3 regions of the Brevibacillus sp. TJ4 genome follow, and region 1 is predicted to be linked to each of the others. Evidence: riboswitches for the same ligand, from Rfam matches in the RefSeq annotation. Region 1 holds a riboswitch; each other region holds the start of a gene.
The links. A riboswitch is a leader RNA that binds a small molecule or an ion and turns the genes downstream of it on or off. The one in region 1 is predicted to bind thiamine pyrophosphate.
Positions count from the first base shown of each region.

Region 2: it holds a riboswitch for thiamine pyrophosphate, as region 1 does, so the genes downstream of both, thiO (glycine oxidase ThiO) here and thiS (sulfur carrier protein ThiS) in region 1, are expected to answer to the same signal.
Region 3: it holds a riboswitch for thiamine pyrophosphate, as region 1 does, so the genes downstream of both, thiC (phosphomethylpyrimidine synthase ThiC) here and thiS (sulfur carrier protein ThiS) in region 1, are expected to answer to the same signal.

Region 1 is NZ_CP185865.1:2,040,187-2,050,260, reverse strand. It holds gene tenA (thiaminase II) at 1-231, opposite strand, end outside; gene ACAF76_RS10035 (acetylornithine deacetylase) at 244-1,524, opposite strand; gene ACAF76_RS10030 (thiazole synthase) at 1,525-2,295, opposite strand; gene thiS (sulfur carrier protein ThiS) at 2,302-2,505, opposite strand; TPP riboswitch at 2,729-2,839, opposite strand; gene ACAF76_RS10020 (kinase-associated lipoprotein B) at 2,883-3,266, opposite strand; gene ACAF76_RS10015 (alanyl-tRNA editing protein) at 3,304-4,530, opposite strand; gene ACAF76_RS10010 (DUF2203 domain-containing protein) at 4,641-5,024, shown strand; gene ACAF76_RS10005 (hypothetical protein) at 5,043-5,270, opposite strand; gene ACAF76_RS10000 (glycosyl hydrolase family 18 protein) at 5,385-6,668, opposite strand; gene ACAF76_RS09995 (thioredoxin family protein) at 6,734-7,048, opposite strand; gene nrdF (class 1b ribonucleoside-diphosphate reductase subunit beta) at 7,078-8,034, opposite strand; gene nrdE (class 1b ribonucleoside-diphosphate reductase subunit alpha) at 8,060-10,074, opposite strand, start outside.
Region 2 is NZ_CP185865.1:3,621,560-3,631,633, reverse strand. It holds gene ACAF76_RS17805 (hypothetical protein) at 1-71, shown strand, start outside; gene ACAF76_RS17800 (hypothetical protein) at 121-303, shown strand; gene ACAF76_RS17795 (glucose-6-phosphate isomerase) at 361-1,740, shown strand; gene ACAF76_RS17790 (excisionase family DNA-binding protein) at 1,700-1,942, shown strand; TPP riboswitch at 2,016-2,131, shown strand; gene thiO (glycine oxidase ThiO) at 2,239-3,339, shown strand; gene ACAF76_RS17780 (hypothetical protein) at 3,442-4,341, shown strand; gene ACAF76_RS17775 (YugN family protein) at 4,482-4,883, shown strand; gene ACAF76_RS17770 (NAD kinase) at 5,024-5,824, shown strand; gene ACAF76_RS17765 (MOSC domain-containing protein) at 5,843-6,565, shown strand; gene ACAF76_RS17760 (exonuclease domain-containing protein) at 6,644-7,378, opposite strand; gene ACAF76_RS17755 (DUF294 nucleotidyltransferase-like domain-containing protein) at 7,390-8,478, opposite strand; gene ACAF76_RS17750 (ammonium transporter) at 8,453-9,787, opposite strand; gene ACAF76_RS17745 (toprim domain-containing protein) at 9,941-10,074, shown strand, end outside.
Region 3 is NZ_CP185865.1:1,100,510-1,110,583, reverse strand. It holds gene ACAF76_RS05140 (C40 family peptidase) at 1-250, opposite strand, end outside; gene trmB (tRNA (guanosine(46)-N7)-methyltransferase TrmB) at 653-1,297, shown strand; gene ACAF76_RS05130 (diguanylate cyclase domain-containing protein) at 1,397-2,854, shown strand; gene ACAF76_RS05125 (hypothetical protein) at 2,895-3,077, shown strand; TPP riboswitch at 3,158-3,268, shown strand; gene thiC (phosphomethylpyrimidine synthase ThiC) at 3,427-5,211, shown strand; gene ACAF76_RS05115 (hypothetical protein) at 5,224-5,394, shown strand; gene ACAF76_RS05110 (ABC transporter permease) at 5,492-6,358, opposite strand; gene ACAF76_RS05105 (ABC transporter ATP-binding protein) at 6,360-7,289, opposite strand; gene ACAF76_RS05100 (anti-sigma factor family protein) at 7,365-8,537, opposite strand; gene ACAF76_RS05095 (RNA polymerase sigma factor SigX) at 8,534-9,082, opposite strand; gene ACAF76_RS05090 (L,D-transpeptidase family protein) at 9,233-10,074, shown strand, end outside.

The sequences.
Region 1 (10,074 bases):
TTCCTGCAGAGCGGCGAACTTGGCGCTCGTCCCGAGGTCGTATGCCTTTACGCTGGCGAGCGCGAACATTTTCGCGTAGTCGATCAGGTAAAGGTAATCCTGCTTCATGTAATAGCGAAACGACTCGACGGGCAGTGTCCCATCCCCAAGCCCGGTCACAAAAGGATGCTGATGGGTGCGCTCCCAGACCGGTCCTACTCGCTCCATCAGTCGCTGATGAAAGGCTGTCATATTGGTTTCCTCCTACACATGTTTTGGCTGGTTGCACCAGGTGGCGATAAACCGGGCCATCGTTTGCGCAAAGCTGACGAGCTGCTGCGGATCTACGGATTCATCGACCGTATGCGCCTGTGACAGCTCCCCCGGTCCATACAGCACTGCGGGAATCCCGGCATGCGCAAACCAGCCTGCGTCTGTCACGGTCGGGGTCATGTCCACGACCGGATTTTGCTGAAATTGCGCCTGATGGGCAACTTGCAGGCAAGCAAGTCCCGGGTGGTCGCGGTCAAGCTCCAGGGAAGGGAAAATCTCTCCTCTTTCCTCGATCATCGAGCGGCCGCCCCAGCGGTAGACGGGCAGGTGATCGCGAAGCCACGGGTCAGCTGCCGCCGCCTTGTTTACATGATCCTCGATCTCTTGGATGATCTCTTCGTGAGACTCATTGGGGTAAAAATGAACGGTAATCCAGAGCGCGCAGCGATCGGCGATAAAGGCGGCATGACGACCTCCCTCGATCACTGCCGGGTTGATCGTGTTGCTGCCGGGCGGAAAGCCTGGGTACGATTTCATCACGGCCCAGTGGCGTTCCAGATCTTGCAAGGCGGCGATGATCTTCATCATTTTTTCGATCGCGGAGGCACCGTGCACCCGTCCTCCGGCATGAATGGTGTTCGCCCGCATGCCGTCGTGCAGGGTCGTCGGGCTTTCTATCGTGATCCACCCGGTGATGACGCCGCCCTGTCCCTGCATATGCAGATCACTGGAATCGACGACAACCGCGTAGTCGGCTGTATAGCCGCGTTCGATCGCGGCCAGTGTGCCGGCTTCTCCTGCTTCTTCGCCGATGACGGACTGGAAGATCAGATCACCCTTCAGCTCTACGCCGTGTTCGCGCAGCATCTGGATCGCGAACAGCGAAGCCGCCAGTCCACCTTTCATATCGGCGACTCCGCGTCCGTACAGACGGCCGTCCGCACCTCGCGTCAGGGCAAAAGGCGGATAGCTCCAGCCCGACGAGTCACCTACCTCTGCTACATCGATATGGCCGTTGACGATCAGACTCTTTGCCTGTTCGGAGGCAGAGCCGCGAAGGCAGCCCACGACGTTGTCATCCCCGGGAAAAACAGGCCATCGGTCTACCTCGAATCCCAATTTGGCAAGCTCATTTGCAAGCAGCGTCTGGGCTTCTCCGCTGTTGCGGGCGGGGGGGCTTACCGTTGGGCAAGCGATCAGCTTTCCGAGCAGCGCGAACAGTTCATCCTCCCGGCGGGCGATGGCGGCGATAGCCTCATTCAGCCGATCCATTTACTCAATCATCCCTTCTGTCGGGCTGCTCGCAGAGGCATAGCGCTTTTTCGGGATGCGTCCAGCCAAATAGCCAAGGCGTCCTGCCTGGACAGCGAGCTTCATCGCTTCTGCCATCTTGACCGGATCGTCGGCGAGCGCTACCGCCGTGTTCAGCAGCACGCCGTCCGCACCCAGCTCCATCGCTTTGGCGCAATCGGCAGGCGAACCGATTCCAGCGTCCACGATAATCGGCACTTTCGCATCTTCGATAATAAAGCGGATGTTGTTTTCGTTGACAATCCCCTGGCCGGAGCCGATCGGCGAAGCGCCTGGCATCACCGCGTGAACACCTACTTCCTGCAGACGCTTGGCCAGAATCGGGTCGTCATTGGTATAGGTCAGAACGATAAAACCCTCTTCCACGAGGATACGCGAGGCTTCCAGCGTGCCGATCGGATCAGGCAGCAAGGTTTTGGGATCGCCGATGACTTCCACCTTGATCATGTCACACAGACCGGATGCCTTCGCCAGTCTGGCAATGCGCACGGCTTCCTCGACGGTGTAAGCGCCGGCGGTGTTAGGCAAGAGCGTGTATTTTTTCAAATCGAGCTTTTCCAAAAAATTTGGCTCGTTTGGGTTGTCCACGTTCAGTCTGCGGATCGCAAACGTCAGAATCTCCGCCTCCGACACATCGACTGCTTCCCCCTGTGTCTTCAGGTCGGCAAATTTTCCGGTGCCCAAGAGCAAACGCGAACGAAACTCATACGGTCCAATTTTCAATGTATCCATGATCTGTCATCCTCCTCCGACAAAGTGAACAATTTCAATGCGGTCACGATCTGCAATCGTCTTGCTCTCGTAGTGAGAACGGTCGAGAATCTCTCCGTTGTGCTCAACCACGACAATTTTCTTGCGCAACTGATACGCCTCCAGCAGTTGGCTGATGGTGACGATCCCGTCTGCAAGCTCTACCTGTTTGCCGTTTAACGTAATCTGCATGTTCCCCCTCCTTTTCGCCACTCGCGATTCCCTCTTCAGCAACGAAAAAAGGCTCCTTCCGCATGCTGGATGATCCAGACAAACAGAAGAAGCCACATCTTCCATCCTGGCGAATGGCAAACAAAAAACCATCCGCCGCCGGATGGTTGGGTTCGATCTTCTCAACGCAAGCGGTACGCCGCCTCTCTTCGAGAAGTACGCGGGCGTCCACGTCATTTGCGCCAAAAATTTCCCTACCTCTTCCTCCGCTGGCATGACCCAGGTCAGGTTCAACGGTCAGTAACACACTTGTTACAATCTCAGCCAACGATGCTTGGCCCCCGTTTGGTAATCGCGGTATCCACTTGTAATGCTGCTTTCGCTCTTACAGTACCACGCTATTTTGCGTTTGTAAAGGTTTCCTTGTGGATGTTCTCCAGTTCGACCAGGCAGCGCTGCGCCCACGCGGACATTTTTTTCAGCTTCTCCATCTCGCGCTCCAGGGCGTTTTTCAGCGATTCCTTGTAGTCAGGGATTGCCCCGTTGTAACGAATGACCGACTGTACGGGGACCATGAACTTTTCCTGGTACGAAAGCGCCGGGCGCTGGTGAAAGAGCGGAACGTCTACTTCGTAGGAAGTATGCAGGTCGCCCTGGGTGGGGAATTTGGTCACAGCCAGCACCTTGACCAAAAGTTTGCTCTCATGGTTCTCCACTACTTCTGCCACGTACTCGCCCGTCTTGTACGGTACGCGGACGATATCTCCCGGATTCCAGATCACGACAGATCATCTCCTTTTTCCTTGCGTTTTTGCGCTATCACGGATGTTCGAGGCCTGCCTGCAAGGCTGCTTCCACGAGTGTTTTGGCGTGTTCGAGCACGTCCTCGGCGGCGACCAGCGGCGCTCCGCCGCCTTGTGCCATCGCCGGATTTCCGCCGCCTTTTCCTTCGATCAGCGGGAGCGTGTCCTTCATAACCTGATTAATGGCAATAGGCACATCTGATCCCCGTGAAAAGACGAGCTGCAGCTTCTCGCCAACCGTCGCCAGCAAGGTGACGACATCCGCGGACTGGCTGTTGACCTCTTGGGCGTATTGCTGCAACTGCTGGATCGACTTGCCGTCGCACACCCTCTGGATCAGCCGGAATTCTCCCAGTGAAGCTGCACGGCTCAGCTCCTGCCGCACTTCCTCCTCCAAAAGCAACCGCTCTTTTTCGATCAGCTCGGATTTGAGCGCGTCGCGTTCAGCCACTAGCCGCGCGATTTGCCCGGTCACGTCCGCTTCTGCTGTTGCCAACAGCCGCGCTGCCTCTTTTAGCGTCGCCTGCTTTTTCGTATAGTCGCGCATGGCGCGCCAGCCGCAGAGAAATTCGACGCGGATATTGCCGCGGTGACGCTCCCAACCGAGAATTTTGACCATCCCGACTTCCCCGGTACGGGCGGGGTGGGTTCCACCGCACGGATTGTAGTCAAACTCCGGTATGATGACAAGCCGGATGTTTTCCGTGACCGTCGGCTGCTTCTTGATCGGGTAGCGGCTCAAGTCTTGCTCGTCCACAAATTGCGCGGTAATCGTGCGGTTTTCCAGGATGACCTGATTCGCCAAGCTCTCTACTTGCTCCGCCAGTTCTGGGGTCAGCTCATCCAGACGCACATCGATCGTTACTCTCTCCGCGCCCAGGTGAAACGCCACCGTTTCCGCCTCTGCCACTTGCAGAAAAGCAGCGGACAGGATGTGCTGCCCGGCGTGCTGCTGCATATGGTCAAAACGGCGCTGCCAGTCGATCTGACCGTCTATCTGTTGCGCCTCTTCCGGTATGGGCGCTGCCAGCCGATGGCGGACTTCGCCATCGCTTTCTTCCACATCCACGACCTCGATGCCAGCGAGGATGCCCCGATCACAGGGCTGACCGCCGCCTGTCGGGTAAAAAGCCGTCTGGTCGAGCACGACGTACGGCGTGCCGTCCGCCTCCACTCCCCGCTTGACGACGGAAGCGGAAAACGTATCGGTGTACGGGTCCTGGTAATACAGCCTGTCTTTCATGCTATCTCCTTGTCCTTTCGGGAATCTGGTCGACAAAAAACTTTTGCATGCACCCAGCCATTTTCTCGCAAAGCGAACGTGCGTATAATAGTGCCCAGGAGGCGGTTCACTTGAATAAAAAAATCTTTACGCAGGAACAGGCAAATCAACTGTTGCCCTATGTCAAGGAAGAGATTTCCTTTTTGCAGGATGCCAAACGCCGCTACTTCGAAGCCTACAGACAGCGTGAACAAGTGAGAAAACGGCAGCCTGTAGACGAGCAGGAACTATTTGACCTGGAATGCCGCCTGGATTTCATGGAGATGGAAGCGCAGATGCGCATTTCCCGACTCACTTCCCAAGGCATCCAGGTGAAAGACATCGATATGGGCTTAGTCGACTTTCCCTCCATCATCGACGGCAAAGAGGTGCTTCTCTGCTGGAAAGCCGGCGAAGAAAGCGTCAGCCATTACCACGGGCTGCACGACGGCTTTTTGGGCCGAAAACCGCTTTGAGCGCATGTACGGGCCGAATCACCCTACCAGAACTGCCATTTTTTCTTCACGCTGCCGCTTCTCCTCGGCAGTCGCGAGATCGTATTTTTTCAGCAAATGAAACAATTCATTGCACTGGGCTTGGGACAAGTCCGTCTGCAGGAAAGCACGCAGCTTCTCTGTCAAGTCAGCCGGCAAGTAAGGGGCTTGTTCCTCCAGCTTTTTTTCAACGTCTGCCACGCTGTGGTCCAGTTTGCATTCTCCCATCGTTCGTTCCTCCTTTTTTCGCAGCACATATGTAAGTCCTCTTTTTTGCCATCATACCACGATTCTTTGCCGAAAAAAAAGCGTACACCCCCTTGGGAATGTACGCGCTTGCCCTCATCTTCTTTTGCGTACCCGGAAGTTGCTTTCGATCAGCAGCCAATTTTGCGGAAATGGCAAACCGAGCTTCCAGTAGCTTACGCCGCGCAACCCAAGTTGTTTAACGAGATTAAACTTTGCTTGAATCGAACGTGCGTCCTCGAACCAGACACGATGTTGCCTGCCCTCGTCGTCCGTGTAGTCAAAAAACGGAGCCTGCGCCTGGGCATCGTATTGAATCGCGGCATTTTCCCGCGCGGCAAGAGCGATCGCCGCTTGTGGACTCAGTGCCCTCGCTGTCGTTCCCGGTTCGTAGGGGAGCGTCCAGTCGTAGCCGTACAAATTTTGTCCCATCAGGATTTTATCCGCCGGCATCTCGGAGATCGCGTACTGCAGAACGCGGCGAACCGGTCCGATCGGCGATACGGGCATGGGCGGACCTCCACTGTACCCCCACTCATAGCTCATGATGACGACGAAGTCAGCGATCTCCCCGATTTGCCCATAGTCATGCGCAGTGTACCACCGGCCCTGCTGCTCGGCACTCGTCTTCGGCGCGAGCGCTACCGACAGCATCAGTCCCGCTCTTTCTGCTCTCGCTTTGGCCCGGCGCAAAAATTCCGCGTACGCATCCCGGTCTTCCGGCGGCAGCGCCTCCATGTCAAAGTGAATGTCGCCAAATCCCAGCTCTTGCGCCGTATTGAAAATATTGTCGAGCAGGGTGTTTTGCAGACTCTCGTCGTTTAGCACAAGACCGCCCAGCTCTGTGCTGAACTGCCCCCCTTCCAGATTGGTGACGACCATCATCAGCAATACCTGGTTGTCACGGGCAATCGCCGGAAAATCATTGAGCGGAGGACGGGCCAGACTGCCATCGCGGAGAATACGAAAACTGAACGGAGCCAGGTACGTCAGATGCGGTGCCGCTCTGCGCACATCTGCTTCCAAGGCAGGCGTTACCTGCCGCTGCGGTTCCGCATAGGCATTGAAATCTGCCGCTGGACGCGGACGTGGCGGAATGTACAGGCGCTGACCGATCGAAAGCGGTTGATACTGGGAAATCCGGTTGACGCGCGCCAGTTCCGCGGCGCTAATCTGATAGCGCTGACCAAGCAAATACAGCGTATCCCCAGGCTGGACCCAGTGATAGCTGCCCGTGATCGGGATGACCAGCGCCTGTCCGACAACGAGCTGATCCGGATTCGGAAGGTCGTTGGACCGGGCGATTTCCTCTGCTGACAAGCCGTACGTCTGGGCGATGGACGTAAGTGACTGCCCTTGTTCCACTACATGAATGTGCATACGCCGCCTCCTTCGCAATTCTTCTCCTTTCTCTTCTATTCATCGCGAAGGAAGTAGGTGTATGTCTATCTCCACGGAATTGATTTCAGCACGTCAAAGACAAACCCGACGGAGTGCAGTGCGTAATGCCGTTCGGCAAGCTGTCCGTCGACAAAAAGAAGAAGGGCGGGTACACTCGTAATCTGCCAATGCGTTGCAATCCCGGGCGAGCCGTTCACATTGATTTGATAAATCTCTGCCTGGGGCAATGCTTCCTGCGCCACGTCGAGCATCCGTGCTGCCAGCTTGCACGTCCCGCACATCGGCGTGTAAACGAACAGAGCGAATGTTCGCTGCTCGCGGCACCATTTTTCCAGCTCAGCCTGTGCTAGTTCCTGCACCGCACACCCTCCTCTGTCGGCTGCTTGCATTACAGATCGAAGCGGAAATCCTCGTCTCGCAGCGGCTCGACATTGATGCTGCGGACGTAGCCGTTGCCTTTTTTGGAGAAAAAGTCATGCTGCTTGGTCTGTGTCCGAATTCCGTTCAAGACGATCGGATTGACTTCCTCGTCGGGGTAAAACGGCTCGTACCCGAGATTCATCAATGCCTTGTTGGCGTTGTAACGGACGTAGGTGTCGACTTCCTTTTCCAGTCCGATCGGCGTATACAGATCGACGGTATACGTCTGTTCGTTCTCGTACAGCGTTTCCAGCAGCGTGTACAGCTCCTGCTTGGCCTCTGCCTGTTCGGCCTCGGACAAGGAGTGGAATACCTCCTGTGCCAAGACACCCACATACAAGCCGTGGATGCTCTCGTCGCGGACAATCAGGTCGATAATTTCGCCGCTGCTGGTCATTTTGCCCTGTCCCGACAGGAAGAGCGGATAGAAGAACCCGCTATAGAATAGGAAGCTTTCCAAAAAGACAGAGGCGACCATTGCCATGTACAAGTCTTTTTTCGTTTCAATCGATTGGTAGTATTCCGCGATGATTGCCGCTTTTTTCTGCAACTGCGGATTTTGTTCGACCCAGCGGAAAATCTCGTCGATTTCTTCCGTCGCCGCCAGGGTGGTAAAGATGCTGCTGTACGATTTGGCGTGAATTTGCTCCATCATGCCCATGAAGCCCAGGACCGCTTTGCGCTGCAAGCCGTCCACATGCTCCATGATCTTCGGCATGCCGACCCCGCCCTGGATCGTATCCAGCAGAGTCAGACCGCCGAGTACCTTTTTGTACGTGCTGCGCTCCGTTTCGTTCAGCTCCATCCACGACATTTTGTCGTCGGAGAGAGGAATCTCATCGTCCGTCCAAAACTGCATGATGTTTTGATTCCAAAACGTCAGCGTAAAATCGTCATCCGGCCTGTTCCAATTGACTGCTTTCATCTGCTTCTCCTCGTCTTCCCTTTGTTTATACCGCGCAACTGATGCACTCTTCCACGGACAAATGCTTGGTTCTGGTGTAGTACAGAGACTTCAGGCCTTTTTTCGCCGCGTACAGGTAATAGCGGGCCAGCTCCCGTGTCGAAATCGTGCTGTTGACATGCAGCACGGCGGAGATTCCCTGGTCTACGTGCTCCTGAATTTCCGCGATCAGGTCAATCACTTTAAACTGGTCCATCTGGTAGGCCGACTTGTACGTAAAGTAGTTTTCCGGCGTCAAGTACGGCATCGGGTAGTACGTCGTCGAATTGGCGTACGTTCGCGTCTCGATATGCTCGACGATCGGCATCACGCTGGAAGTCGCGTTTTGGATATAGGAAATGCTTTGCGTAGGAGCAATCGCCAGTCGGTAGGCGTGGTACAGGCCATGCTTCTGTACCTGCTCTTTCAGTGCGGCCCAGTCTTCCTTTGTCGGGATCGCAATGCCCGCAAACAGCGCTTTCCCCTTCTCCGTACGCGGGAGGTACTCATTTTCCAGGTATTTGTGAAAGTATGTACCTTTGGCGTACTCCGATTTTTCGAAACCGGCAAACGTCGTTCCCCGCTCCCGCGCGATCTGCATGCTTTTTTCCAGCGAGTAGAAATTCATCATCATAAAGAAGGTGCGGGCGAAATCTTTCGCTTCCTCGCTCTCGTAGGCGATCCGGTTTTTCGCCAAAAAGCCGTTGAGGTTCATCGCGCCCAATCCGACCGAATGGAGCTCGCGATTTGCCTTTTGCACGCCCGGCGCATTCTCGATCTCTGTCATGTCGCTGACTGCCGTCACCGCTTCGATGCCTTCGTGTACGGATTCGCGAATCTTCTTGTGCTCCATCACATTGGCGATGTTGAGGGAAGCGAGATTGCAGCTGATGTCGCGACGGATCGTGTCCGGCTGGCCGTAGTTGGCGATCGTGGAAGTCTCTTGCAACTGGAAGATTTCCGTGCATAGGTTGGACATCTTCACCGTGCCGAGATCCTTCAGGGCGTGATTGCGGTTGGCGTTGCTCTTGTTCATAATGTACGGGTAGCCCGACTCCATCTGGATCATCGCGATCTTGGTCAGCATGTCACGCGCACTCATCACGACCTTTTTCTTCACTCTCTCGTTGGCCAGCAGCTCGTCGTACATCTCGTCCAGATCCATGTCGTCGAGGTGCACGCCGTATTCGCGGTAGACGGAGTATGGGGCGAACACGGTCAGCGGCTTGTCTTCCTCCGCGAGCTTGTAAAAGACATTCGGTACGATCAGGCCGATGGACAGCGTCTTGATGCGCGCTTTTTCATCTGCATTGATCTTTTTGCAATCGAGAAACTCGTTCACGTCCCAGCCGAAAATGTTGTAGTAGGCTGCACCCGAACCTTTTCGCTGCCCCATCTGGTCGGCGTAGGAAAACGCGTCTTCCAACAGCTTGAGCACCGGCATGATGCCTTTTGCCGCACCCTCTACCCCTTTGATTGGCTCTCCGCGTCCACGCAGCTTGGAGAGGTTGATCGCCACACCGCCGCCGATTTTGGAGAGCTGCATGCATGTGCCCAGCACGTAGTTGATCGAGTTGAGCGAATCGTCCATTTCCAGCAGGAAGCAGGAGACCATTTCTCCGCGGCGGCTTTTTCCTGCGTTCAAAAACGTAGGGGTGGCCGGCTGCAGACGCTGTTCCATCATCGAGACAGCGAGGCGCTTGGCCCGCTCGAAGTCTCCCTGGCCGAGCGACAGCGCCACGATCGCTACGCGGTCCGGGTACTGCTCCAGATAATACGCCTTGTCGTTCGTCTTCATGGCGTAGTCTTTGTAAAATTTGGAGATCGCCATGTAGGATGCAAACTGAAACGGAATCTCATACACCAGCTTGACGATCGCCTCTACCTGCTCCTCTGTGTAGTGCTCGTACACGTTTTCGTAGTAGTCGTTGGCAATCAGGTAGTCCAGCCGCTCTTTCCAATCCGAAAACGGCATCGTCTTGGCCCGCACTTCCTCCATGAATACCTCGACGGCTTCCCTGT
Region 2 (10,074 bases), 1.6 Mb from region 1:
GCGAAGAGCAGGTCCGGGAGCGCGGGCGACAGGTAGTAAACCGCTTGGGCAAAAAGGCTCCCAAGGAGTGATTTTTTCTCTCCCTTCCCCATATAGCTGTAGAAAGGAAGGAGGGAGATGATGATCATGGGGAGCCTTTTGCTCCTGATCAGTCTCCTTTGTGTTTCCATTGGCACCTGGAGGCTGATAGGGATCTACAAGTCGGGAAGAGCGGACAGCAAACCGTTTTGGTGGGGAGTAGCAGGTGGCGGAATCGCGCTCTTTTTTTTATTGAAGATGGTGACGGATACGTTCCCTGGATGACGGACTCTAGCGGTGAATAATGGAATTGATTTCCTTCAGAAAAGGGGTCAATTGCCTATGGTTCGTTTTGACAGTTCCAATGCGGTTGCTTTTTTCAATGATGGAGAGTGGGACCGGATCGCTCTGGCAGTCGGACATGCGCATGAGCTGCTTCACGCGCGGACGGGACCGGGCAGCGACTATCTCGGCTGGCTGGACTGGCCGATCCGCTACGATCCCGGTGAATTTACGCGAATCCAGCAGGCGGCAGCACGCATCCAGGCCAATTCCGACGTGCTGCTCGTCATTGGCATCGGGGGCTCTTGTCTCGGGGCGAAAGCGGCGCTCGATCTCGTCAATCACAGCTTCTACAACCTGCTGCCCAAATCCAGGCGGCAGACTCCGGAAATCTACTTCGTCGGCAATAACCTAAGCCCGGTCTACTTGTCCCATCTGATGGATATACTGGACGAAAAAAGCGTTTCGATCAACGTCATCTCCAAATCGGGCACGACTGCAGAGCCGGCAGTAGCGTTTCGCCTGCTGCGCGACTGGCTGGAGGCAAAGCTCGGTCCGGATGCTGCACGAAAACGCATCTACGCCACTACCGACCGCTCCAGAGGTACATTGCGCAAACTGGCGCAGGAGCAAGGCTATGAAAGTTTTGTCATCCCGGACACGATCGGCGGTCGGTACTCGGTGCTGACAGCGGTCGGGCTTCTGCCGATCGCCGTAAGCGGCGCCGACATCACGGCGATGATGCAAGGGGCGGCAGATGCGCGGGCTGCGTACCTGAACCCGAGGCTGCAGGACAACGCCTGCTACCAGTATGCCGCGATCCGAAATCTCTTGTATCGGCAAGGAAAATCGGTCGAGCTGCTGGTCAGCTACGAACCGCAATTCCGTTCCTTTGCCGAATGGTGGAAGCAGTTGTTTGGCGAATCGGAAGGCAAGGGCGGCAAGGGCATTTTTCCGGCGACAGCCGAATTTACGACCGACCTGCATTCAATGGGCCAGTACATCCAGGAGGGCCCGCGGATGATGTTTGAGACAGTGATGGCCGTACAAAAGCCGGCGCTTGACGTGTGGGTGAGGGAAGATTCGGGAGACTCGGATGACTTGCACTTTTTGTCAGGCAAAGGAATGGACTTTATCAATAAAAAAGCGTGCGAAGGCACACTCCTGGCGCATGTCGACGGGGGCGTCCCCAACCTCGTGGTGGAGCTTCCCGAAATCAACGCCTATCACCTCGGCAGCCTGTTCTACTTCTTTCAGAAGGCATGCGCGATAAGCGGCTACGTATTGGGCGTAAACCCATTTGACCAGCCCGGCGTGGAGGCGTATAAATCAAATATGCTGGCCCTGCTTGGCAAACCGGGCTTTGAGCAACAAAAAGCAGAACTGGAAGTGAGGCTTCGTGGAAAACAAGACGTATCTGACTGTTGGCGAGACGGCTGAGTACCTGGCCTTGCCGGAATCGTTCATCCTGGAAAAAATCAGGGAAGGGCGCATCCGCGCGGTCCATGACGGCAATGAATACCTGATCAACAAGGAGCAGTTCCGGCTTCATCTGGACGAACTGCAAAAGCTGCGGGAATGGGAAGAAATCACGCGAAATGAACCGATCCCGGAGAGCTACGACGTCAAGGACGAGGACTAGGCCGGGGAAAAGCGCTTGCCAGACCTTTGGCACAAGTCATATACTAGGTTTGTCAAAACAATCAGTATCGTGTGAAAGCAACTTGGGGAGTCCCACAAGCGGGGCTGAGAGGACGGAAGCGACGGCCGTCGACCCATTGCACCTGATCCGGATCATGCCGGCGAAGGGATAGGGTTGCGAGCAAAAATGCGTATGTTGGTCAAAGCGATGCGTATGAAGCCCGCCTTTTCCTGTCGGAGAGGCGGGCTTTTTGCATGATTTCCGGCAACTTGTCGAACAAAAAGGAGAGGGAAGAGATGGGAAACTGTCTGGTGATCGGCGGAGGAATTATCGGTCTGAGCCTGGCGTATGAATTGTCGCGGAGGGGGATGGCGGTCACGCTGGTGGAGCAGGGGCAGTGGGGTGGACAGGCTTCGTCTGCGGCGGCAGGGATGCTTGCGCCGTTGAAGGAGTTTTCCGAGCCTGGTCCGATGCTGTCGCTCGGGATGGAGTCGCTGCGTCTTTACCCGGAGTGGGTACAAGCATTGGAAGAGTCCACAGGACGGGATGTGCAGCTCACGCGAGACGGCATCCTGACCGTAGCGATGGCAGGTGAAGAGGAGGCGCTGGCTGCAAAATTTCGGCGGCAACAGGAAGCAGGCTACCCGGTCTTCTGGCTGGACGGCCAGGAAGCGCTCGAGCTTGAACCGCTGTTGACGGAAAGCGTATCTGCGGCAATCTATTCCCCCGAGGAAGGGCATATCAACAACCGTCTGTTGCTGCAAGCCCTGGTCACTGCATGTCGCCTGCAAGGGGTACAACTGCTCGACGGCTGTGTCGTCAGCAAGCTGGCGGTAAGCGCGGGACGGGTCATCGGCGCGCACACGTCGGCAGGAACGCTGCTCGCTGACCAGACAGTCGTCTGCTCCGGCGCTTGGGCGGGTATCATGCTGGAGTTGCTGGACGTAGCTGTCCCGGTGCGCCCGGTGCGCGGGCAGATCGCGGCAGTGTCCTCGGCGGGCATCGCGCTGCGCAAAGTGATTTTTGGCAGCGGCGGCTACATTACGCCGAAAAAGGACGGCAAAATCGTCATCGGGGCGACAGAGGACGACTGCGGCTTTCAGCAGGTTGTGACCTTGTCGGGGCTGTCCCGCGTCATGCAAGGAGTCATGCCGTACGTGCCCGCGCTGGAGAGTGCCGCATTCCTGGAAGCGTGGGCAGGCTTGCGACCAGCTACGCCGGACGGAAAGCCGCTGCTCGGCAAAGTCCCCGGCTGGGAGGGTCTGTTCATCGCGGGCGGCCATTTTCGCAATGGCATCCTGCTCTCCCCGGTGACGGCTGTCAGAATGGCTGATCTGCTGGAAAAAGGGACGGACGAAGCGCTTCAGCCGTTTGCGTTAGACCGCTTTATGGAGTAGCCCTTGGCGACAAAATGGGCGCGCATCCTTTCAAAACTAGACACCTCCCCATAGGCACCTGTATATGGTAATACAGAAACACCAGAAGGGGAGGAAGTGTCCATGGAATCTGATAAAAATCTGTACCGGGCTGATGTCCAGACGGTCAGCTTGATAAAGGATATGCGCCAGACCGTCCATAATATTTGCAGGGAACACGCCGACCAGAAAGTGCGGATTGAAGCTATTGACGGTCAGGTGTTTGAAGGAGTCATCGTCGATTACGACGACCAAAATGTGTACCTGGAAATCGAAGAGGAAGTCGGAGAAGAGGAGACCTATACGACGCAGGAGGTATCCGCGCGCGTTCCTTTTGGCGGTTGGGGCGCAGGTCCCGGCTATTCACCCTACGGCAGTCCGTTTTCCGGCTTTCCTTCCTATCCGGGTTATGAGTCGTATCCCGGCTATCCGCCGTTCGGTGGCGGGTACTTCCCAGGACACGGAGGCGGCTTTCCTTCCTATCCCGGCTACAGCTTTGGTTCGGAGAATCCATACGGCTTTTACCAGATGAATCCGTACGGCTACCAAACGAGCCCCACCTATCCGTACGGTGGCAAGAACTCGAAAGGTCAGGTCAGTCCGTTTGGCGGCAAGGAATCGCCTGCTCAGGTCAGCCCGTTTGCCGGAAAAGAGCAGCCGAGCCAGGTCAGTCCGTTTGGCGGCAAGGAATCGCCTGCCCAGGTGAGCCCATTTGGCGGAAATGAGCCGCCCGGCATGGTCAGTCCGTTTGCCGGAAACGAACCGCCGAGTCGGGTAAGTCCCTATCAGGATTTTGCACCATACGCGCCTTATCCGCCTGTCTCTCCGTACATGTACCACGGTGCTCCATTGCCGCCTCCGCCATTCCCGCCACCACCGCCGCCTGTGCAGCCTTTTGTCGTACCGAAGAAAAAGCGCCGCAGACGCAGACGCAAAGTCATTCCGCTCGCTTTGTTCACACTTTTGACGATCACGCTGTGCTGATTAGACGCACGGCAAAGGAAAAGCCTCACCCCGACAGTTCAAGCGGGCAGCGAGGCTTTTTTTGTTGTGCAAAAACGAAAGAGTATAACGGACTGCTTTGTCGCACACTAGCAATAGGATGTGGAAAGGCAGGGATCGTCTTGAAAGAAATACACGACAGCAACTTACCGGGGACGCGCGGGACATTCGGGTTCTTTCAGGAGGCGCTTGCCCCCGATTTTGTCCTGTCCAACTGGGATTACGAGGCCGGTTACTTCGACCGGCAATTGGATGACCAGGGCATGGTCTACCTGCGCATCCCGGTCAAAGTATTGCAGGGGGAGCTGGACAGCCTGGACGCCTGGCTGGAGATGGGCGTGCCTTTTGTGATCAAGCACGTATACCGGACCGGCATCGAGAACCATATCGGCTACATCGAGCCTGTCATCTCGGCAGCGATGAACCAGTTCCAAGAGCCGGTGGACAAAGATGCTGAAATTGAAGAAAGGTGGATTCAGCAAGCCAGACAGGTCGTACAGGAACTGGACAGGCGTTTTGCGTAAGCGGGCGAGCCGATGCTTGGCTCGCTTTTTCTATGGAGAGATTCCCCATTTTCACGTATGATGGGGGTAGGCGATTGTACCAAAACGCGTGCTTCGCTCGTATATATGGCTTGGACAGAGTAAAGTGAGGGTAGATCAGCATGAAGATCGCGACTGTATTGCGAAACGACGACTATACACGGGAAGTGGAACAGGCTCTGAAGGAAAAGGTGGGAGCAGCCAGTAATACGTGCAGCTTCGTGGAAGGGCCCAATGACGAGCCTGACATGGTCATTTCCATCGGTGGTGATGGGACTCTGTTGGAAGCCGTCCATCAATACGGGTTCAAGCCAGCGTATGTCGGGATTCACACCGGTCACCTCGGTTTTTACGCGGACTGGCGTCCGGAGGAGCTCGACCGTTTTGTCCATATCTTGTTGGAAGAACAGCAGCCGTACATCGCTGAATATCCGACCGTGGCCTGCAAAATCACGACGCGAAACGGGGAGACGCACGACAAGTGGGCGCTAAACGAGCTCGTGTTGCGCAACAATTCACTGTCTACCCTGGTGGCGTGCGTATACATAAACGGGACTGAACTGGAGACGTTTCGCGGAGACGGTCTGATCGTCTCTTCGCCTTCGGGGAGTACCGCGTACAACAAGGCGGTCAATGGCGCGATCGTGCATCCGTCCATCGAAGCAATCCAGCTTTCTGAGATCGCCTCGATCAACAACCAGGCATACCGGACGATCAACAGCTCGCTTGTACTGCCCAAGCACCACGAGGTGGAGCTGATCGTGATGAACCCGCAAATCATGGTCGGACTCGACCGCGAACAAGGGGTCTGGAACGATGTCTGCTCGATTACATGCCGGGTAGGCAGCGAAAAAATCCGGTTCGCCCGCTACAAGAAACTGACGTTTTGGAGCCGTGTGCGCAACTCGTTTATTACCGGATAGCAAGGGGGAGGGGATATCGTGAAAAAAGTGGGGAGCATCCAGGGCATTTTTCGTCACCCGGTGAAGGCGATGCGCGGAGAGCAACTGCCAGAGTGCCAGGTCGACCAATTCGGACTGTACGGCGATCGCAGCCACTATTTTCTGGACGATTCGCGCAATGGAAAGTACCTGAGTGCCGACGTCGTGCCTGCGCTGCTGGGCTATCATGCGACGCTGGAGCAGGGAGACGGACAAGACCAGTACCCGGCAGTTCGCGTACAAGCGCCGGACGGCAGCCTGCACAACTGGGGAGAGTCGCTGTTCGCACATGTCGGCGAGACGGCTGGCAGGCCGGTCACTCCGCTGAAAAGCACGCCGCAAGAAGGCGGGAAGAACTGGGAAGACCACATCTTGGTGGTGACGGACGCCTCTTTACGCGAAATCTCTCGCATTGCAGGAGTCGATCCGCTCGATCCGCGCCGTTTTCGCGGCAATCTGCTGATTGTGCTGGAGGAAGACGAGCCTTTTGCAGAGGAGCGCTGGATCGGCAAGCAGCTCACGATCGGCGACGTAGTGCTGCAGGTCAACAGGACGTGTGACCGCTGCATGTACGTCAATGTCGACCCTGACACGCTAAAGCAAAACCCGGCTGTGCTGAAGGCGTGCTACCAGCGCAACGGCAATCAGTTCGGCGTCTACGCATCCGTGGTCGCTACCGGAACCGTGTCGCATGGAGACAGTGTGTACGTGTCCGAAGACTAGGAGAATCGTATTCTCCGCAAAAAAAGGCTGTAATGCAGTCCGTGTGACTGCACTACAGCCTTTTTCCTGTTCCCTGCTCTACCGCAGTTGTTCGTATACTTCCCGCAGGTTGGTATACCCGGCCTCCTGTGCCTTGACCAGGTACTTCCCCCACAATGTTCCGGCTGCTACAGCATCGCAATAGGCGTGGTGACGACGGGAGATCGGAATGTCGTGCATGGCGCACAAGGCGTCCAATGAACCATTTCCGATCGGGCTGCTCAACAAGCGGATCAACAGCATCGTATCCAGCGTCCGATGGGTGAACGGCCGGCGCCCCATTTTCCAAAAAGCAGAGCGGAAAAACTCGCGCTCATGCCGGGAATGGTGGGCGACGAGCGGTCGATTCCCGACATACTGGAAAAAGCGAGAGAGGGACGTGACGAGGTCCGGTGCGTCTGCCGCCATCTCGTTGGAGATCCCGGTCAGCTTTGTAATATGCGGGGGAATCGTTCGGTTCGGATTCACGAGCGTATAAAAGGAATCGCCCAGCAGCAGCTTTTCACCACGCATCGCCACGGCCCCGATAGAGATGATCGCGTCTCCGTGATTGGGGTAAAACCCGGTCGTTTCCAGGTCGACGACGACCACTTCGAGATCGTGAAGCGGCAGGTCGATGCCGGCGTCTGCCTCGCGCCTTTCTTTGTGCAAAGAGCGGAGGTACGCGAGATGCTGTTTGTCTGCTTCCATGGGGCCTGCTCCCCATTCGCTCGCTCTGCTTGCCGATTCCCTGTTGAGGTTCCACAAGCGGCCGAAAAGCTCCCATTTTGCCATGAGTAATCCCCCTAACCCTTAAAGACAGACGGCAGCTTTGCTGTCATGCGCTGCAGGCGTATGGCCAGCTTCATCGCGCTTCGTGCCATCGTTGTCGTGTCTGGTGACAATTCCTTCAGCTTGATGTAGCTGTAGCTGGCGTAGTGGCTGTCCTCCCAGTGCAGAGGCGTAACCAGGCGAAGCCCGAGCAATTGGCGAAACAGGTTGTCTACTTCGTCGCACAGGCTCGTGCTCCAGATACCGCGTTCGCGAAGCAGGCTAATTCGCTCCAGCGTAGAGCTGACAAAGATTCCATGCGCCAGCGCAAAATGCCGGACACAATTGACGATCGGCAGGTACACGCCGTACTTCAGGTTGATCGCCCCGCGGAACCGTCCCTGCACCTCGGGGATGACTCTGCCGAACAGGCCGAGCGGGACGCGGTAGTGCAGCGTATTGCTGACGAGCCGGTCGAGGAGCAGAGGATTGTTGGCCAGAAGCTGGCGAAACCGCTCCTGTACCGGGATGAGCAAACTATTCTCCCCGTATAGCACGCGAACATCGCTAGCCAACAGCAAGTATCGGGCATGTTCCCAGGTCGGATTGGCGACCCAGCCCTCCAGCTTCATCACCCACTGATCGACAGTGCCTCGCCAGCGCCTGGACACGCAGGTGACGTTGCCGTGGCAGGGGGGATAGCCGATTTCCTCCAGGCCCTGGACGATCATCGCTGCCAGCACGTTGTAGTAATCGTGTACCTGCTGTTGTTCTTCTTCGCTCAGGTGGGGAGGCAGCTCGTAGATCAATCCGTTGTCCTGGTCGCTGACAAACGCCTGCTCACAACGCCCGCCGCTGCCAAACTGGAGAAAAGCAAAAGGAGAGGGAGGTCCTCCCAATCCTTTTTTCTCCAATTCTTTTACGGAAAGGTGTACACCCTGCCGAATCAGGTTGTCTTGAATCAAATTGACGACGATCACTAGTGGTGCCAGCTCTCCGGATCGTTTGAGCGATTGGATGTGCCCCAGGTCCAGGAGCTGTCGCCGCAGGGCAGCGAGTTCCTGGAAACTGGAGGCATGCTTGATTTGGTGCAATTGCTCAGGAGAGAGTGTGAGAGGAGACACCTGTGCTCTTTTGATTGCTGTTGGACTGCATGATTTCAGGGTATCCGTAGACTCCGTGTTCGCTGATGTCAAGGCCGACCACCTCTTCCTCCTCTGTTACTCGAAGACCCATGACAGCTTTCAGTACATACAGGATAATAAAGGAGACGATACCGACGTACACCATCGTAGCGACAATGCCGAGCGCCTGAACGCCAAGCTGTGCAAAACCGCCGCCGTAGAACAGGCCAGGGCCGCCTACGCCGACTTGTTCGGCCAGCTCAGGGGTAGCAAACAATCCGTTTGCCAATGTCCCCCAAATCCCTGCCACACCGTGTACGGAGAAGGCGAAGATCGGATCGTCGATGCCTTTGCGGTCAAACCAGATTGCTGTATAGAATGTAAGAATACCGGAAACAGCACCGATGACGACTGCTGCCCACGGATCGACGAAGGCGCAAGATGCGGTAATTGCCACCAGTGCGGCGAGTACGCCATTGAGCATGCTCGGGATGTCCGCTTTGCCCATGACGATCCAGGAAATAGCCAGGGCAGCAACTGCGCCTGCTGCGGTAGCGAGATTCGTGGTCATCGCCACATAGCCGAAAAATCCGTCAGCAGTTCCCAAAGTAGAACCTGCGTTGAAACCAAACCAGCCGATCCAGAGGAACAGTACGCCAAGTACGGAATACACCTGGTTGTGTCCCGGGATCAGGTTGGAGCTGCCGTCGCGGTTGTATTTGCCGATCCGCGGCTTCAGCATGATCGTAGCGACGAGCGCGACGACTGCGCCTTGCAGATGGACGACCGTGGAACCGGCGAAGTCCTGCTTGCCCAGTTCTCCCAACCAGCCGCCACCCCATACCCAGTGGCCAACAACGGGATAAATAAGTACAGTAAACAGTACGCTAAAGATAAAATATACGGATAATTTGGCGCGTTCGGCAAAACCGCCGAAGGCAATGGCCAGAGAGACGGCACAAAACGCCAGCTGAAACAGGAACAGAATCGTGACGGGTACAGAGCCTCCTGCAAAAGCGGAGAACGATGCTTCCACCTGTGCAGCTGATCCGTCAAAGAAGAATCCGGTGAGTCCGAGGAACGCGTTGCCATCCCCGAATGTCAAGCCAAATCCGAGGGCCCAGAATGCGAGTGTGCAAAGGCCGAAGGTGAGAATTTGCTTACCTGCGATGTGGCCTGCATTTTTCATCCTCGTCGATCCGGCTTCCAGCAGCGCAAAACCCATTTGCATCATAATTACCAGAATAGCGGAGATCATCACCCATGTGGCATCAATGTAAGAGGCGAGTTGTTCCAAGGTAAGTTCCATGCAATCCACTCCTTTTTTGTGTCAGATATTCTAACACAATTTTATTTATGTCAGATTATATGACATGAATTGTGGGATTGCAAATATTTTTTGAAAAAATATGAAAAACAAATTGTGGGAATTTGCAGCTTGGTTTCAAAGGAGGAAAAAGCGATGGTTCCACAGGCGGATCGCATCATTATTGTAGAAGGAAAGACAGACCGGGAGAGGTTGCAGCGTGTGCTGGCCGAGCCCGTCCCGATCTATTGTACATACGGCTCCTACAGCGTGGAAAAAGCGGAGCGTCT
Region 3 (10,074 bases), 940 kb from region 1:
CAAGCGCCTCTTTATAGACACGCTGTACAAAAGAAGAGCAGTCAAAAACGGCTGTCGTATTTTTGCTAGCACCGAATTTATATGGTCGACCCATGTACTTTTTCCCGGTAGAGATTACTTTATCTGCCTTGGACTGGCTCCATGCGGCATGAGCTACCTCTACAGGTGCTCCTGGCAGTGGTGCGACTACAGCCGTCACCCCGAGCGAAATCCCCATCATCAATCCCAGTAATGTTTTGCGCAGTTTCATTTGGTTGTCCTCCCCTTGAAAAGTTTGGTTGTTCTCTCTCTTTCACCCTACTTTACCACTCTGATTTTTTCGGTTACATTCCAAAAAGTTTCCAGATTGGCGCACCCACTTTTGGACATCATTTCCGGTTGACGCTCTGATTCCCGTTCTCATGGGCATACAACCAAATTTTCAGTTTATTCGCGTGCCAGAATCTACCTCGAAATCTGTCCAATTTCTTCCGCACTCTATTTTCTCTATCGCTTGTCACACATGACTTTTTTCCTAGTTTCCCATGCAGGAAATGCCAGGCTTCGCCTGAATGTCGGCCACAGGGATGCCCGCATGTATCCGTTGACTTTACTTGCAACCGGGACAGTCTCATCGTAAAGTAAATAGGAGTTATTTTTTAAGGAGGCACTTATGCGACTACGTAATATTCCCGGGGCAGAGAAGGCCGTGCGCGAATACCCCACGTTTGTGGACAACCCTGGACAGTACAAGGGACGGTGGCATGAACGCTTCGGCAACGATCGGCCTATTCACGTGGAGATCGGCTGCGGCAAGGGGCAATTTATCACCACTCTCGCGCAACGCAATCCGGATCTCAACTTCATCGCCGTCGAATTGAAAGCAGAGGTAATCTTGCGGGCCCTGCAGCGCACCGAGTACCGGGAGATCCCCAACCTGGCCTTTGTCCAGTTCAATGCTGCCGAGCTGAGGGAGCTGTTTGCCGACGATGAAATCTCCCTGATCTATCTCAACTTCAGCGATCCGTGGCCAAAGACACGCCACGCCAAGCGCCGTCTCACCTCTCCCAGCTTTCTTGCCACGTATCGGCACGTGCTCAAGCCTGACGGAGAGATTCATATGAAGACAGACAACGAAAAGCTGTTTGAGTACTCGCTCAACCAGTTTTCCGCCGAACGGTTTCAGATGCGCAACATCACTTTTGATCTGCACAACTCCAAGCTGGCTGCCGGCAACGTAATGACCGAGTACGAAGAGCGTTTTTCGGCGCGCGGACAGCGGATTTACCGGGTGGAGGCCAGCTGCATCATCAAGTAGAGTCGATATGTTCACTTTTTTCCCTTCGAGGCGTAAGCTAAGCCTGGCACGCCTCGAGGGTCTACTTCGGAATCATACCGGGAGTTGAACCGTACACGAATGAGTATATACAGTGAGGAATTCCTTCGCTCTCATCATCAGCTTTTGCTAAGTCGTTTGAAAATTGCATCTTTTGGGATGCTGGTACTGTATCTCTTCTACCTCTATGTCGACTTTTTTCTGTATTGGGACTTGTTCGCTACCTCGTTTCATACGACGCTTTTGCTGATCCATCTGACGGGCTTCGTCGCCTCTGTTCTGTACCTGTGCGTGTATTACGGGATGAGGCACAACGAACGCTTCTACGCCTCCTACTGGCCGACTTGCCTGGCCAACACGTATGTGACGCTCTACGTCGCCTCCAGTGCGCTTGCCTCGCTCAACAGCCATCGCCTGGTCGGTACGATTGAAGCGTATTTGATCGTCCTGTTTGCCGTCCCCATGATTTTGCCGATTCGTCCCAGGCACTTTTTCATCATCCTGTTGCTGGTTCATTCCCTCTTTCTACTTGGTCTTGGAATGTTCATCGACGATCCGGGCTTGCTCGTCTCCAAGCAGATTCACACCACCCTGGCTGTGTTTCTTTCCTTTCTCATCATGGTCATCCTGTACAATGGGCAGCGCAAAAGCTATCAGCACCACCAGCAGCAAAAGGAATCGGAGGAGAGCGTTCGCAAGCTGTTTGAAATCAATCCGTTTCCCCTCCTTCTGTCCCGCCTGCAAGACGGCAAGATCATTCTGGTGAACAACACCGCGCTCCAGCAGTACCCCGCGATCCGCGAGCAAGCAATCGCCACGGATGTGCGTTTCGTTTTTCACGATTGGGAGGAGCGGGCCAAGCTGGTCACACAACTGCAACAATCCGGCAGCATCAAAAATTTCATCATCAAGCAGGAAGGGCCCTCGGGCAGCAGGCGCTGGATGATGGTCAACTACGAGCTGATCGAATTCCACAACGAGACATGTATCTTGTCGGGTATTACCGACATCACACATTTGAAAACATTCGAGGAAGAGCTCGTCCAGCACGCTTCCATTGACGCGCTGACCGGACTGATGAATCGGCGCAGCGGTTTGGCCGTATTGGATAAAGTGCTGGCACAGACCTATGCGGACGGGATGGCATGTATCGTCTGTTTCATCGACATCAACAACCTGAAAGAAGTAAACGACACGCACGGCCATCTGGCTGGTGACGAGCTGATTACGACTGTTTGCCAGGTGATTGCCCGACACCTGTCCCCCGACGATCTGCTGTTCCGCTACGGCGGAGACGAATTTATCATCCTGTTTTTCGAAAAACCGCGCTCTGAAGTGGAATTGATCTGGGAGCGTATTCGCCAGTCTTTTGCCGAAATGAACCAGACAGGTGCAAGACCGTATGCACTCTCGGCCAGCTACGGACTTTTCCCCTGCGAATCCGGGATGTCTAGCGACGAAGTGATCAGAGGGGCGGATCAGGAAATGTACCGGGAAAAAATGAAAATGAAAGCGGCTTTCGGTAAACTGATGATATAGGTATCTTTATTTCGTAAAGGAAAGGCAGGTATTGGCGGACATGAGTTCTATCGCTACGTTTATCCCGATCTTGATTGCTCTGGCCTTCTACGCTTTTGTACTGTATCTGATCATCATGGTCCTTCGTTTTATGAAAGAAAAGACACTTCACGATCGGCAGCGAAACGAGAAGCTCGACCAGCTCATTGAGCTTTTGAGGGAAAGGGAGCGAAAGCAAGAATAGGCAGTCTCGTCGCAACATTCTTATTTTTCCCTTGCAATCTGTAAACAGAACAGATAAGCTGTATCTAGCAACACCAACACCGATATACGCGCGGGAGCTTGGGGAACCAGGCTGAGAGGACGGCTATTCTGCCGTCGACCGTTGAACCTGAACTGGGTAATGCCAGCGGAGGAATCGCCATAGATGACATGAAAGGATACCTGTATCTGTTTTTCGGGTACCCGTATCTTTTCTTCTCTCGCGTCTGGCGTCGCATGCCCTTGTGCGACGTTTTTTCGTGCCGCGAAAGATTCTTTCGCCTCCCCGAAAAGGTTTGCTTTCCGTGCGACCCAAAAAGGAGGTTTTTTTCATGCCACAATCCACCCAATCCCCCTTCCACCTGCCAGGCGTCGAGCCTTTTCCCGGCAGCCAAAAGGTGTACGTGAGCGGAAGCCGAGCCGATCTGCGCGTACCGATGCGGGAAATCTCCCTGTCGCCTTCCACCGGCACAAACGGCACCCACGCCAATCCGCCGCTGCGCGTCTACGACACAAGCGGCGCATACACGGACCCTGGCTACAGCGCTGACATTCGCAAGGGCTTGCCGCCGCTGCGGGCGAAATGGATCGCGGAGCGCAACGATACCGAAGCATACGAAGGACGGCAAATCCAGCCCGCCGATGACGGGTTGAAGGACGGCGAGGCACAAAAGGAAGTGCCTGTCTTCTCCCGCCCCGGGCACAAGCCGCTACGGGCAAAAACGGGGAAAGCCGTAACCCAGCTTCACTACGCGAGAAACGGAATCATTACCCCGGAAATGGAATTCGTCGCGGTCCGCGAAGGCGTGTCCCCTGAGCTCGTCCGCGACGAAATCGCCAAAGGCCGCGCCATCATCCCGGCCAATATCAACCATCCGGAAAGCGAACCGATGATCATCGGCAGAAAATTCCACGTCAAGATCAACGCCAATATCGGCACCTCCGCTGTCACCTCCTCCATCGGCGAGGAAGTGGAAAAAATGATGTGGGCCGCACGTTGGGGCGCCGACACGATCATGGATCTGTCCACAGGCAAGCACATCCATACGACACGGGAATGGATCATCCGCAACAGTCCCGTACCGATCGGAACTGTTCCGATTTATCAGGCGTTGGAAAAGGTAAAAGGAAACGCCGCCGAACTCACCTGGGAAATCTATCGCGATACGCTGATCGAACAGGCGGAACAAGGCGTCGACTACTTTACGATTCACGCTGGCGTGCTCTTGCGGTACATTCCGCTCACTGCGGAGCGAGTGACCGGCATCGTCTCCCGCGGAGGCTCGATCATGGCAGCCTGGTGCCTGGCGCATCACGAAGAAAACTTCCTGTACACGCACTTCGAAGAGATTTGCGAAATTTTGAAGGCATACGATATTTCCGTCTCCTTAGGCGATGGTCTGCGTCCGGGCTCGATTGCCGACGCCAACGACGAAGCGCAGTTTGCCGAGCTCGAGACATTGGGCGAACTGACCAAAATCGCCTGGAAACACGACGTACAAGTAATGATCGAAGGACCGGGCCACGTCCCGATGCACCTGATTCAGGAGAACATGGAAAAGCAGCTCACGATTTGCCACGAAGCGCCTTTCTATACGCTCGGCCCTTTGACCACGGACATTGCTCCAGGCTACGACCACATCACCTCGGCCATCGGGGCGGCGATGATCGGCTGGATGGGAAGCGCGATGCTCTGCTACGTCACGCCAAAAGAACATCTCGGACTACCCGACAAAGAAGATGTGCGCAACGGCTTGATTGCCTACAAGATCGCTGCGCATGCTGCCGATCTGGCCAAAGGGCACCCGCGCGCCAAGGAACGCGATGACGCCTTGTCCAAGGCACGCTTTGAATTTCGCTGGACGGATCAGTTCAACCTGTCACTCGATCCCGAGCGGGCACGCGAGTATCACGACGAAACCTTGCCTGCCGAAGGAGCCAAGTCCGCCCCGTTCTGCTCGATGTGCGGTCCCAAGTTCTGCAGCATGCGTATTACCCAGGACATTCGCCAGTACGCCCAGGAAAAACAAGTATCTCCCGAGTCCGCTCTGCAAATCGGCATGCAGGAAAAGGCGCGGGAATACCGCCAGCAAAGCGCGAAGCTGCCACAGCCATAAGGAGGATCGTTCGTGGAAGAAGCGATGTTCATCCAAAAAGAAATCGAGCGTCTGCAAGCGGCGATGGACGAATACAAAAGACGTCTGGCTGCGCTGCAGCAAGCATGCGACCACCAATTCGATGAATCGCCCTTGTCCCGCACATGCGTAAAATGCTTGTTGAGCGAAAGTCTGTACTACTGAATGAAGACGGCGCCATACGTATTGGCTGATCGGCACAGATGCAAAACAAAAAACAGAGAGCGGCAGGAATGATCGCCGTTCTCTGTTTGTTTATCGTTTATACATCGCGTTTTTGAAAAATCCGCATCGCCAGAAGCAGTGCTGCCGCTCCGTACAAGATCGTGTAGTAGATCATCGCCTGGCTCGGTGGCGACGTGGTGCCGAATATCCCTTGGGTGGCAAAGGACAGCGGGTTGTCTACGGATTCAAACAGCGAGACGGTCACCTGGCGAAACAGCGAGTCTGTAGGGAAGATCAGGCTGGATATAATGCCGATATTGATCATCGCCTGCTGTTCGATCAGCGTACCCAACTGCTCTACAAAGCCGCCGATAAATCCGATTCCATACAAAATGATCAGGACGATCCCACCTGTTACCGTCGATGTGAAACTGCTCATAAGCAGCGACACACATACGAGAATGATCGGCAGCAAAGCGAAATAGCCCATTCCGCTCAGCACTTGCCCCGTCGTCAGTTGGACAGCCATCACCCCTCCGCTCATCCACTGGTTGATCGCGATCAAGCCTGTAAACATCAGGATGGCATAGATGGCAAGCAAGCCGGCGAGACCGAAAAATTTGCCCAGCAAGTACGTCCGGCGCGGCATCGCCCGGGCCAGCCAGGTGTCGATCTGGTGACTGTCCACTTCCGAGGAAATGCTGCCGACGCTGCTCAAAATAGCCAACAGTGCGGTAATAAAGGACCCGAAGTACAAGCCCATGCCGAGCAGTTGGGTCGAGAACAACGCCTTCGTCAACTGAAAGTCGACGATATTGCCAGTCGAGTTAGCCGCCACTTCCCGTGCCATAAACCAGGTCGCCAGTCCAAAAAACAGCAGGAAGGCGAGCGACATCAGGATGGTAATCGTAAAAATCCGCTTCGATACCATCTCGCGAAAGGTGATTTTCATAATTGGCCACATGTCATTCCCCCTCCTTCTGCTTGATCCAGTGCAAAAAGACTTCTTCCAGCGACGGCTGCTTGCGCACTGCCTCATGTACAGCGACACCTCTGGCAATGAGCGCCTCCAGCAAAGCGGGCACACGTCCGTCGCGGTCAAGCGTGACCAGCCATACCCCTTGTCCGTCCTGCTCGCGCAACAGTTGCACCTCGGTGACGAATTCCGGCCATTCCGGAACAAGCCCTGCCGACGATTGCAGCGTCAGCTCCACTTGCGGCTTGACCGTGCTCAGCTTGCGCCACTCCCCCTGTACAACCAGCTCTGAGCGGTGAATGATCCCCACATAGTCGCAGACCGTCTCCATTTCGCTGAGCAAATGGCTGTTGAGAAAAATCGTTTTGCCCTGGTCGCGCAGCGCGGCAATCAGCTCGCGCACTTCTTTTCGCCCGATCGGGTCGAGTGCCGAGGTCGGCTCATCCAAAAAGATCAGCTCCGGGTCGGAGAGCAGCGCACAAGCCAGGCCAATCCGCTGCTGCATCCCTTTGGAATAGCCGCGGATGCGTTCCCGCTCCCGCCCCGCCAGTCCGACACGTTCCAGTACATTGCGGATGACCTGTTTTCGCTCAGTGCGGGCCAATCCGCATATTTCGGCGTGATGCTCCAGCAGTTGAAGGCCCGTCAGCCAGTCCGGGTAGCGAAACAGCTCGGGCAAATACCCTACCTTTTTGCGGGATTCCACCGAGCCGATCGGGTGGCCCAGCATCGTCGCACTCCCTCCTGTGGGATGAATCAAACCCAGCATCGTCCGGACGAAGGTGCTTTTGCCTGCTCCATTCTGGCCCAAAAAGCCGAATACGGAGCCGCGCGGGACCTGCAAGGTAATCTCCTTGCATCCGCCCTTCCCGTTGTATTGTTTGGACAGATTCCAGGTTTCCATTACGTGTTCTGCCATGATTGTCTTCCTCCATTTCCGAAACGGGAGAAAGCAGAGCTAGCCACGGACGGGCTGCTCTGCAAGGCTTCTTCCTTATTGTTTCAGCTTTTCGACCAGATTCAGAATCTGCTCTTCCTTCACTTCATAACCGTCTACGTAATGCAGCGTGCCATTTTCCTGCCACACCAGGTTGGTCCGATGATCGCTGCTGAACAGCAGTCCTTTGTTGCCGCCGACCTTGACTTCCTTCACGCGGTTGTCATCCGACTCCACGTACGGAATAGGAAGAGTTTGCTGCCAGTTGTCGATCGCGAGCATTTGCTTTTTCACGTTGTCGGGGATAAATGGCAGCGCGAGTACAGTCTCTCGCAGATTGTCCAGGTCTACACCCTCCGGTGCTTCGAGCTGCAGCGCACCTACGATCTGGTAGTTGAAGTGGTTGTCGCCTTCCGTAATCGACAGGCTCATACTCTCAGGCACGTGCATCGAGAAGCGCTCCCCGTTCAATCCCTCGTCAAATCGTTCCTTCATTTGCAACTGTGCGAAAAGCTGGTTGGCCTTCTCTACATCCAGTTCCATGTAAATCGTAAAGGCGTCGACGACATCCACACCTGTTACCTTGACTCCATCCGGCAATACCGGCAGCTTCACGCCAGCCTGCTCCGCTTCTTCCACACTGTCGTACCATACGCTTCTCTGCTCGGCCTGGTCGTTCTCGTCGATCCACACCTTGCCGATTCCGTTCAGATCGAATTCGCCGCCTTCAGCGCGGGAAATCCAGTATTCCGCTTGCCGCAAATCCTCTTCGCTCAATTTGACAAATTCCACTTTATTTACGCGGAAGATGGACAAAAGATCGCTCGCTGCTGCCTGCACTTGCGGAAACGAAAGCGATACAGCCACTACTGCCGCTGCCGACATGCCCATTACCCATCGTCTCGTCTGTTTTTTCATAGCTTTCCAACCCCTTTTTTCCGTTGCTTGATTTTTGTTAAATGCTTGCATCGTTACCGTCTTCTTGCTGGAGCCAATCTTCTCGGAAAAGCGCTGCCAGGCAGCGTCCGCATCGACTCGCAGCGGAGCAGTTGGTGTGGACAGCATCTCATCCAGCTTTTCTTTGCTCCACGCCTCCAGTCGTGCCAACTCATCCAGCTTTTGTTGGCACGATTCGCAGGAGTGAAGATGCTCAGTGAAACGCTCACCCTCTTCTGCCCCACACTCACCGTCCAGATACGCCTGGATAAATCCTTCCTCTCTGCACATCATTCCGCTTCCCCCCTCATCCGCATGTAGATGCTGCGAAATTTTTTCTTCGCCCGAGCCAGTATCGTCCCTACCGAACCCGTCTCTACCCCGGTGGCTTTGGCCAGCTCGGTGTAGGCATACCCGGAGAATTTCATCAACAAGAGCGTACGCTCCCGTTCGTCCAGCTCGGCCAGGACATCACGCACCTGGTCGATTTCGCTTTGCGCAAGCCAGGTCTGCTCGGAAGAAGGGATAGCCAGCGTTTGCTCGGAAGCGACTCGTTCCTCCCGCCTGTTTCTCCGTTTTTCCGACCGCACGTAATTGTACGCCGCATACAGAGATGCCTTGGACAGCCAGGCGGGAATATGGTCAATCACGGTACGATCCGTGTGATAAAACGAGAGAAAGACGTCTTGGGCAAGGTCCTCAGCGATTTGCTGGTCCTTGACGATCCGCGTGATTTGACGGACGACAAACGGATAGTAGGCTGTAAACAACTCATGGAAGCTTTCCAGCTCTTTTTCTGTCCTGTAGGAGCGAATCGCCAAATTTGCCTGTGCCTCCACCTGTTTCCCTCCTTTCGCTTCGTTCACCATATAGAAACCGCCGCCTTTCGTTTTGTGACAGGTTGGGAAAAAAATATTTGAAAAAATATTCGTTGGCACCTACATTCATTTTCCATTCTTGTCGATACACCCATAGAGGAGGGATTTTTGGTGTCAAAGCTTTCCTTTCTTCAGGAAAAAAGCTCGTTCCATATGAAACACCCTGAGCATAGCGATCTCGCTTTTTATAAATGGTACACCCAGCAATACCCCGATGAATCGATTGGCTGGTACCATCTCGGGCGGGAATGGCAAGCGCGCGGTGACGTCGAACAGGCGCTTGCGGCACATCGTCGGGCAATGGTTCTCCGCTCGGACCCGTACGCCGAGAGTGCGCGCGATGCCTATCAGGATCTGCTTCGGGAGCGCCGCCGGGATGGGTGGCAAAAACGGGCGCGGCTGCTCGTGGCATCCGCATTGTTTCTCTATCTTCAGTTTGCCCTTTTGCCTGGCTTGCTCAACTCTCCGCTCCCGGCTGCTGAACCTGCGACCGGAGCAACCGAAGCACCTGCGACCGGAATACGCGATCCCGATCCGCCAGCAGCCGCGTCGACCGGCGTACAAGCTGTCGAGCAGCAGCCGCACGTAGAGGTGATCGCCGTTCCATCATCGCTGGGTACAGCAGAATTGCGCGACCAGGTGAAACGCTACCTGGAGACGAGGCGACCCGGACTGAACCAGCCGTATACGCTGCTGATCGTACCGGAAGTGCCGGGTACGCCCTTGTTTACCCATTTGCCGTTTTACCGGCCGCAAAAAGTGCGCGCGCTGTTCCACTACAATCCGGCTACCCGTACGCTGATCCAGGAGCAATGGTTCGATCATGCCGAGAGCGACAGCCAGGATGCTGCCGTGCAGACAGCGCAGGGCAATCTGGCGAGAGAACAGGTCGTGATGCAGCATGTCGTAGCTCTGCGCAATGCGCTCTACCGCCACTATCAGGCAACAGGCGG